2 regions of the Buttiauxella agrestis genome follow, and region 1 is predicted to be linked to the other one. Evidence: predicted binding sites of a transcription regulator. Region 1 holds the regulator's gene; the other holds the start of a gene.
What was found. The regulator PhoB, encoded in region 1, activates phosphate uptake and scavenging genes when phosphate is short. The targets are predictions, from matches to a motif close to CTGTCATAAAACTGNCNNAT.
Positions count from the first base shown of each region.

Region 2: a site for PhoB is predicted at 1,749-1,768, ahead of kdgR (DNA-binding transcriptional regulator KdgR). Genes of this name have one in related genera too.

Region 1 covers NZ_UIGI01000001.1:3,889,541-3,892,967, forward strand. The annotation lists gene phoR (phosphate regulon sensor histidine kinase PhoR) at 1-1,003, opposite strand, end outside; gene phoB (phosphate response regulator transcription factor PhoB) at 1,026-1,715, opposite strand; gene sbcD (exonuclease subunit SbcD) at 1,905-3,122, shown strand; gene sbcC (exonuclease subunit SbcC) at 3,119-3,427, shown strand, end outside.
Region 2 covers NZ_UIGI01000001.1:2,109,931-2,113,357, forward strand. The annotation lists gene htpX (protease HtpX) at 1-260, shown strand, start outside; gene DY231_RS10230 (MFS transporter) at 307-1,683, opposite strand; gene kdgR (DNA-binding transcriptional regulator KdgR) at 1,861-2,652, shown strand; gene DY231_RS10240 (YobH family protein) at 2,701-2,943, opposite strand; gene mgrB (PhoP/PhoQ regulatory lipoprotein MgrB) at 3,103-3,246, shown strand; gene DY231_RS10250 (YebO family protein) at 3,320-3,427, shown strand, end outside.

The DNA.
Region 1 (3,427 bases):
CTGGCGTATGGTTGACCGCGTTATAAACAAGGTTGGAAATCGCACTCCTCAGTTGCTCGTCATTGCCAAAGACTTTCAGCGTGGGGTCGATATCAAATTGTATCGTCTGCCGTTCATGGCTGAGAGTTTGCGCCTCACGCTCTACAACACGCAGCATCAGCGGCACATCAATCTTTTCATTGAGCACCATCGCCGGAGCGGCTTCTATTTTTGAAAGGGTCAGAAGCTGCTTAACCAACCCTTCCATGCGCGAAGTTTGCTCGCGCATCGTGCCTAATGCTTTCTCACGCAGCGGTCCTTCAAGCGTCTGGTCCTGCATCATCTCCAGATAACCTTGCAGCACCGTGAGCGGCGTTCGCAGTTCGTGACTGACGTTAGCAAAGAAATTACGTCGCGCCCCTTCGAGCTGGTGCATCTGAGTCACATCTCGCGCCACCAGCAGCCACTGCTCATCGCTGTAGGGCATCACACGGAACTCCAGATGGCGGCCCGTATTGAGTACCAAAGTTAACGGACGTGAAAACTCTTTTTGCGACAGATAGCGAGTAAATTCCGGGTAGCGCAGCAAGTTAAGGATGTTCTGCCCGTTATCGTCCGGCCAGCGTAACCCCAGCAATTGTTGCGCCAGACCGTTACACCAAAAAATCGTCCCTTCTTCCGTGGTCAGAACCACCGCATCGGGCAGAGATTCGGCTCCGCTACGAAAACGCTTAATCAGATTGCCTAACTCTTTGCGGCGCTTTTTGTTGCGCAGCTGCATCTGATGAAGACCGTACAACAGGGGATCCCAACTCCCGCGCCCTGGCGGCGGCGTCATACTGCGATCCACCCACAGCCACCACGATAAACGCAGTAAATTCCAGAAATGCCAAACCAGCAGTCCGGTGACTGCCAGTAATAAAAACCACGGTAAATGGCCGAAAATAAGACCTAAGATGGCGGCAGGTATGCAACAGAGCACCAGCTCCATCACCAACCTTTTCCATGACAACCTTTCCAGCACGCGTCACTCTCCTGACAAGGAATTAAAAGCGGGTTGAGAACCGATAACCCGTACCGCGTACTGTTTGTACCATCCTGTCGTGCCCGCTATGTTCAAGCGCTTTGCGTAACCGCCGAATATGTACGTCCACCGTTCGGTCTTCGACATAAACATTGGTGCCCCATACATGATTAAGCAATTGTTCACGGCTATACACCCGCTCCGGGTGCGTCATAAAGAAGTGTAATAATTTAAATTCTGTTGGCCCCATATCTAATGGGTTCTCACCGGTCATGACGCGGTGCGATGACGGATCCAGGCTCAGTCCGTGCATCTCAATCACCTCTTCCACCGCCATCGGAGAGATACGGCGCATCACAGCTTTAATGCGTGCCACCAGCTCCTTCGGGGAAAACGGTTTGGTAATATAGTCATCGGCCCCAACTTCAAGCCCTCGCACGCGGTCTTCTTCTTCACCACGCGCCGTCAGCATCATGACAGGGATTTCACGTGTTAATGCTTCACGTTTCAGATGCTTAATGAATTGAATACCTGAACCACCCGGTAACATCCAGTCCAGTAAAATTAAATCCGGAAAGGGTTCGATAAGCAGATTCACTGCGGCGTCATAATCTTCCGCTTCTACAGGATGAAAACCGTTTTGTTCGAGCACAAAGCTCACCATTTCACGGATTGGAGCTTCATCTTCTACGACTAAAATACGCTTCGCCATGATTCGCCCTGCTCAAGGAATAATTATTGTTGTTTCAATGCGGTGCCATTATGCGTCAGATTTATGACAGATTTATGAAAAACATAAATGCCTGGCGACTCATCACAATGAATTATGACACTCAATTGTGTCGTTCTTGCTCATCCGCTTTATAATCCCGCCACGCTTTTTTATGCCAAGGGACAACCAATGCGCATTATTCACACATCAGACTGGCATCTTGGTCAAAATTTTTATACCAAAAGCCGTGGGCCGGAGCACCAGGCATTCCTTGAATGGTTGCTGCAAGCCGCAGTCGAGCATGATGTGGATGCGATAATTGTCGCAGGCGATATTTTTGATACCGGTTCGCCGCCGAGTTACGCGCGCGAATTGTATAACCGTTTTGTGGTGCAACTGCAGCAAACCGGCTGTTCCCTTGTAGTGCTGGCGGGAAACCACGATTCCGTCGCCACGCTGAATGAATCTCGCGAATTAATGGCGTGCCTGAATACTTATGTCATCGCCAGTGCGCGGCATGATGCCAGCCAGCAAGCTATCGTACTCAACACTAAATCGGGGGAACCGGGTGCGATTCTTTGTCCGATTCCGTTCCTGCGCCCCCGGGATATTCAAAATAGCCAGGCGGGACTTTCCGGCCACGAAAAGCAGCGTTCATTGATGGAAGCCATCAGCGAACATTACCAGCAGTGTTACAACGCAGCCTGCGAATTACGGGCGGATACGAGGCTGCCGATTATCGCTACCGGCCATTTAACCACCGTCGGCGTGACCAAAAGTGACGCGGTACGCGATATTTACATCGGCACGCTCGATGCTTTCCCGGCGCAGCATTTCCCGGCAGCCGATTACATCGCACTCGGCCATATCCATCGCGCCCAACTCATTGGTGGCACTGAACACATTCGTTATAGCGGCTCGCCCATCCCGTTAAGTTTTGACGAAACGGGCAAGAGCAAAAGTGTTTATCTGGTTGAGTTTGCCGAAGGCGTGCTTCATGAAGTAACTCCGCTGACGGTGCCTGTCAGCCAGCCTTTAGCGGTCATCAAAGGTTCTCTGAGTGAAATCGAACAGCAACTCGCGCAGTGGCGCGATGCACCAGCAGAACCCAAAGTTTGGCTGGATATTGAAATCGCTACCGAAGAATATCTGCATGATATGCAACGCCATATTCAGCAATTAACCGAAACGCTCCCCGTCGAAGTGGTGTTGCTGCGCCGCAGCCGCGAACAGCGCGAGCGCGTTATCGCCCAACAGCATAAAGAAACGCTGAGTGAGCTGACGGTTGAAGAGGTTTTTGAGCGCCGCCTGGTTCAGGAAGACACTTCCGAAGAACGCGCACAACGTTTGCGAACGCTATTTGCCCAAACGGTGGCGAGCCTGCATGACGTGGAGGAAGAAGCATGAAAATCCTTAGCCTGCGCTTAAAAAATCTCAACTCCCTGAAAGGGGAATGGAAAGTCGATTTCACCCGCGAACCGTTCGCCAGCAACGGTTTATTTGCTATAACCGGGCCAACAGGAGCCGGGAAAACCACGCTGCTCGATGCGATTTGTCTCGCGCTTTACCACCAGACACCGCGCCTCAATACCGTCACGCAATCGCAAAATGATCTCATGACGCGCGACACCGCCGAATGCCTGGCGGAAGTGGAATTTGAAGTAAAAGGGGTTGCCTACCGTGCATTCTGGAGCCAGAACCGGGCGCGCAAT
Region 2 (3,427 bases), 1.8 Mb from region 1:
TCCTGGCGAGCATTATCACCATGTGGTTCTCACGCCACCGTGAATTCCACGCTGATGCCGGTTCTGCAAAACTGGTCGGTCGTGAAAAAATGATTGCCGCTTTGCAGCGTCTGAAAACCAGCTATGAACCGCAAGAAGCCAGCAGCATGATGGCGTTTTGCATCAATGGTAAGGCTAAGTCAATGAGCGAATTGTTCATGACTCACCCGCCATTGGATAAACGTATTGAAGCGCTGCGTAATGGTGAATACCTGAAGTAGGATTAAATTGAGTTAAAAAGGCGTGCCATCGTTGGCACGCCTTTTTTTATGCCTGTGGCAGTCGAGACTGAGACATCCGTAAGCTACTGACAATGGCGGCGACAGTGGCAAAACTGCCAGCCAACAATAACGAGGCGTGCGTACCGTGAGTGGTGAACAGGTTGAACATCAGAGCTACCAAGGCAGCGCCACAACTCTGACCGAGTAACCGGGCGGTGCCTAACATGCCGCTGGCACCACCGCTGCGGTGACGTGGAGCAGAGGAGATAATGGTATGATTGTTTGGTGACTGGAACAATCCAAAACCGGCTCCACACAAAACCATGCGCCAGATGATATCGATATCCGACGGGTTATGAGGCAACAGTGCCAGTGCAAACAAACCGCAGGCCATCACGGCTAAACCAATCCCACCAAGCAGCCCCGCATGAACTCGTTCAATTAAATGTCCCGCAATGGGAGCCATGATCATCGTCGCAATCGGCCAGGGAGTGAGCAGCAGGCCGGTTTCTACTTCACTGCGTCCCAGCGTCGATTGCAGGAAGAAAGGCAGCGAAACCATGGCGAGCATTTGCGCCGCAAAGGAACAGACTGACGTCCCAATAGACAGCGAAAATATCGGAATACGCAGTAAATCGACTGGCAATAAAGGGAAGGGAAGAGTCAGTTGTCGGCGGACAAAGAAGAACCCAATCACGGCTAGCGCAGCCAGCTCTCCGATAATCAGCCAACCAGATTGTCCCTGAGCAAAACCGCTTATCGCGGAGATGAGCAAACCAAACGTTAGAGCATTCATGATAGCGCTGGGTATGTCGAAGCGCTGGCCCTGTGATTTTTGTTGGTTTGGTGGCAGAAAACGCAAAGCCAGGATGAGAGCAACGATGCCAATCGGAACGTTAATCAAAAACAACCATTTCCATGATGCAACGGACAAAATAGCGGCGGCAATAGTTGGCCCGGCAGCAGATGAAACGGCAACAATAAACGAGTTAATTCCCATACCGCGGCCAAGGTATTTTTGCGGATAAATAAGCCGAATGAGTGCGGTATTAACGCTCATTAATGCCGCACCGCCAAACCCCTGGAGTACACGTGCAAATGTGAGCATGGGTAACGAATTTGATAACGCACAAAAAAGGGAGGTCATGCAGAACAGAATTAATCCGCACTGATATACCCGGCGATAACCAAATATATCCCCCAGGAACGACATAGAAAGTAACGAAACAATTATCGCAATTTGGTAACTGTTCACAATCCAGATGGATTCTGCCGGGCTGGCATTAAGTTCTCGGGCAATGGTGGGAAGGGCGACGTTTGCGATTACGCCATCAAGTACGGCCATGGTTATACCTAACGCAATGGCTAAAATAGCACCATAGCGCTGCGGCAATGGCAGCCCATCAGCAAGGGTTTTATCCATAGGAATGTTTGACTTCACGAGGCGATATTCGAAGAGAAATAATAATAGCACTAAATTTACGGGATATGTCGCAGATTTGTAACGAAATAGAATAGATTCATTGCGATGACATGGTAGTCAACTTATACTAAAAACCGGTTCTGATTTTTATAAAACAAATGCGATCGAGGTGATTTAATGGCAATCGCAGATCTGGATAAACAACCTGATTCTGTCTCTTCTGTCCTGAAAGTTTTTGGCATCTTACAGGCTCTTGGCGAAGAACGCGAAATTGGTATCACTGAATTATCGCAACGCGTAATGATGTCAAAAAGCACCGTCTATCGCTTTTTGCAGACAATGAAATCCCTGGGTTATGTGGCGCAGGAAGGCGAATCCGAAAAGTACTCGCTGACGCTGAAGCTATTTGAGTTGGGCGCACGCGCGTTGCAAAACGTTGATTTGATTCGTAGTGCGGACATTCAGATGCGCGAGTTGTCGCGTCTGACAAAAGAAACCATCCACCTGGGTGCGTTGGATGAAGACAGTATTGTCTATATCCACAAAATTGATTCCATGTACAACCTGCGCATGTATTCGCGCATTGGTCGTCGTAATCCGCTCTACAGTACAGCGATTGGTAAAGTCCTGCTGGCCTGGCGTGACCGCGAAGAAGTGCGTGAAATTCTTGCTGATGTGGAATACACACGTAGTACTGAACGCACAATTACCAGCACTGATGAATTGCTGAAAGTGCTGGATACCGTTCGCGAGCAGGGCTATGGCGAAGATAATCAGGAACAAGAAGAAGGTTTGCGCTGTATCGGCGTGCCGGTATTCGATCGTTTCGGTGTTGTGATTGCAGGTTTGAGTATTTCATTCCCGACGTTACGTTTCTCTGAAGACAGACTTCATGAATATGTGGCGATGCTTCATGATGCCGCTCGTACTATTTCTGAGCAAATGGGTTATCACGAATATCCATTCTGATGAAATAATCAACGCCGCGTAATAGCGGCGTTTTTTCATTCAGTCTCTTTACTGACCATTGTCGATAACTTTGGCATTTTTGCGCAATATCGGGCAATCAGTAAGCCCTATAATTCCGCTATTGCTATGTATAAACTGGGCTGTGGTTATATTTCGCGCAGTAAGATATTTGCACTGCAAACCCAGACCCGCAGCATTTTCCTGGCTTCCAATCAGAACGCCGTATCCTGAGAGCAGCAAGCCTATCCACAGAAGCGCTATTATGATTATCGCGCGAATCATCCTACGCATATATGCCTCTTATTAATAGGTTAATAGACTGCTAAGCGTAACGGATGAGGTTGCTGTAGCAATATGATGATTCTTAAATAATATATGCGCTGATGTTACGCAATGTTTAAGATGCCTATGCCAAACTTATCCTTACATTGTTACGAGGTGGAGAGAGTAGTGAGAAAGTACCGATGGTTCATTTTGGTTGCGGTTTTGTTCATCTGCCTGCTGCTATGGACCCAAATGGTCAATGTGATGTGCGATCAAGATGTACAATTCTTCAGCGGCATTTGCACGATTAATAAATTTATCCCCTGGTAGTGTCTTTTTATCAGCAGGAGGCTTACCTTGTGCCGTGGCAAGTGTAGAATACGGGTTTTGCTGAGGTGGTAAGATGAACGAATTAAGTGTTGGCGCGTTAAATATCGCGTCTTTAACAGTGTCTCTGGTTGTTCTGATCGTCGGTCTCGTGATTTGGTTTTTTGTTAACCGAGCGAGCAGC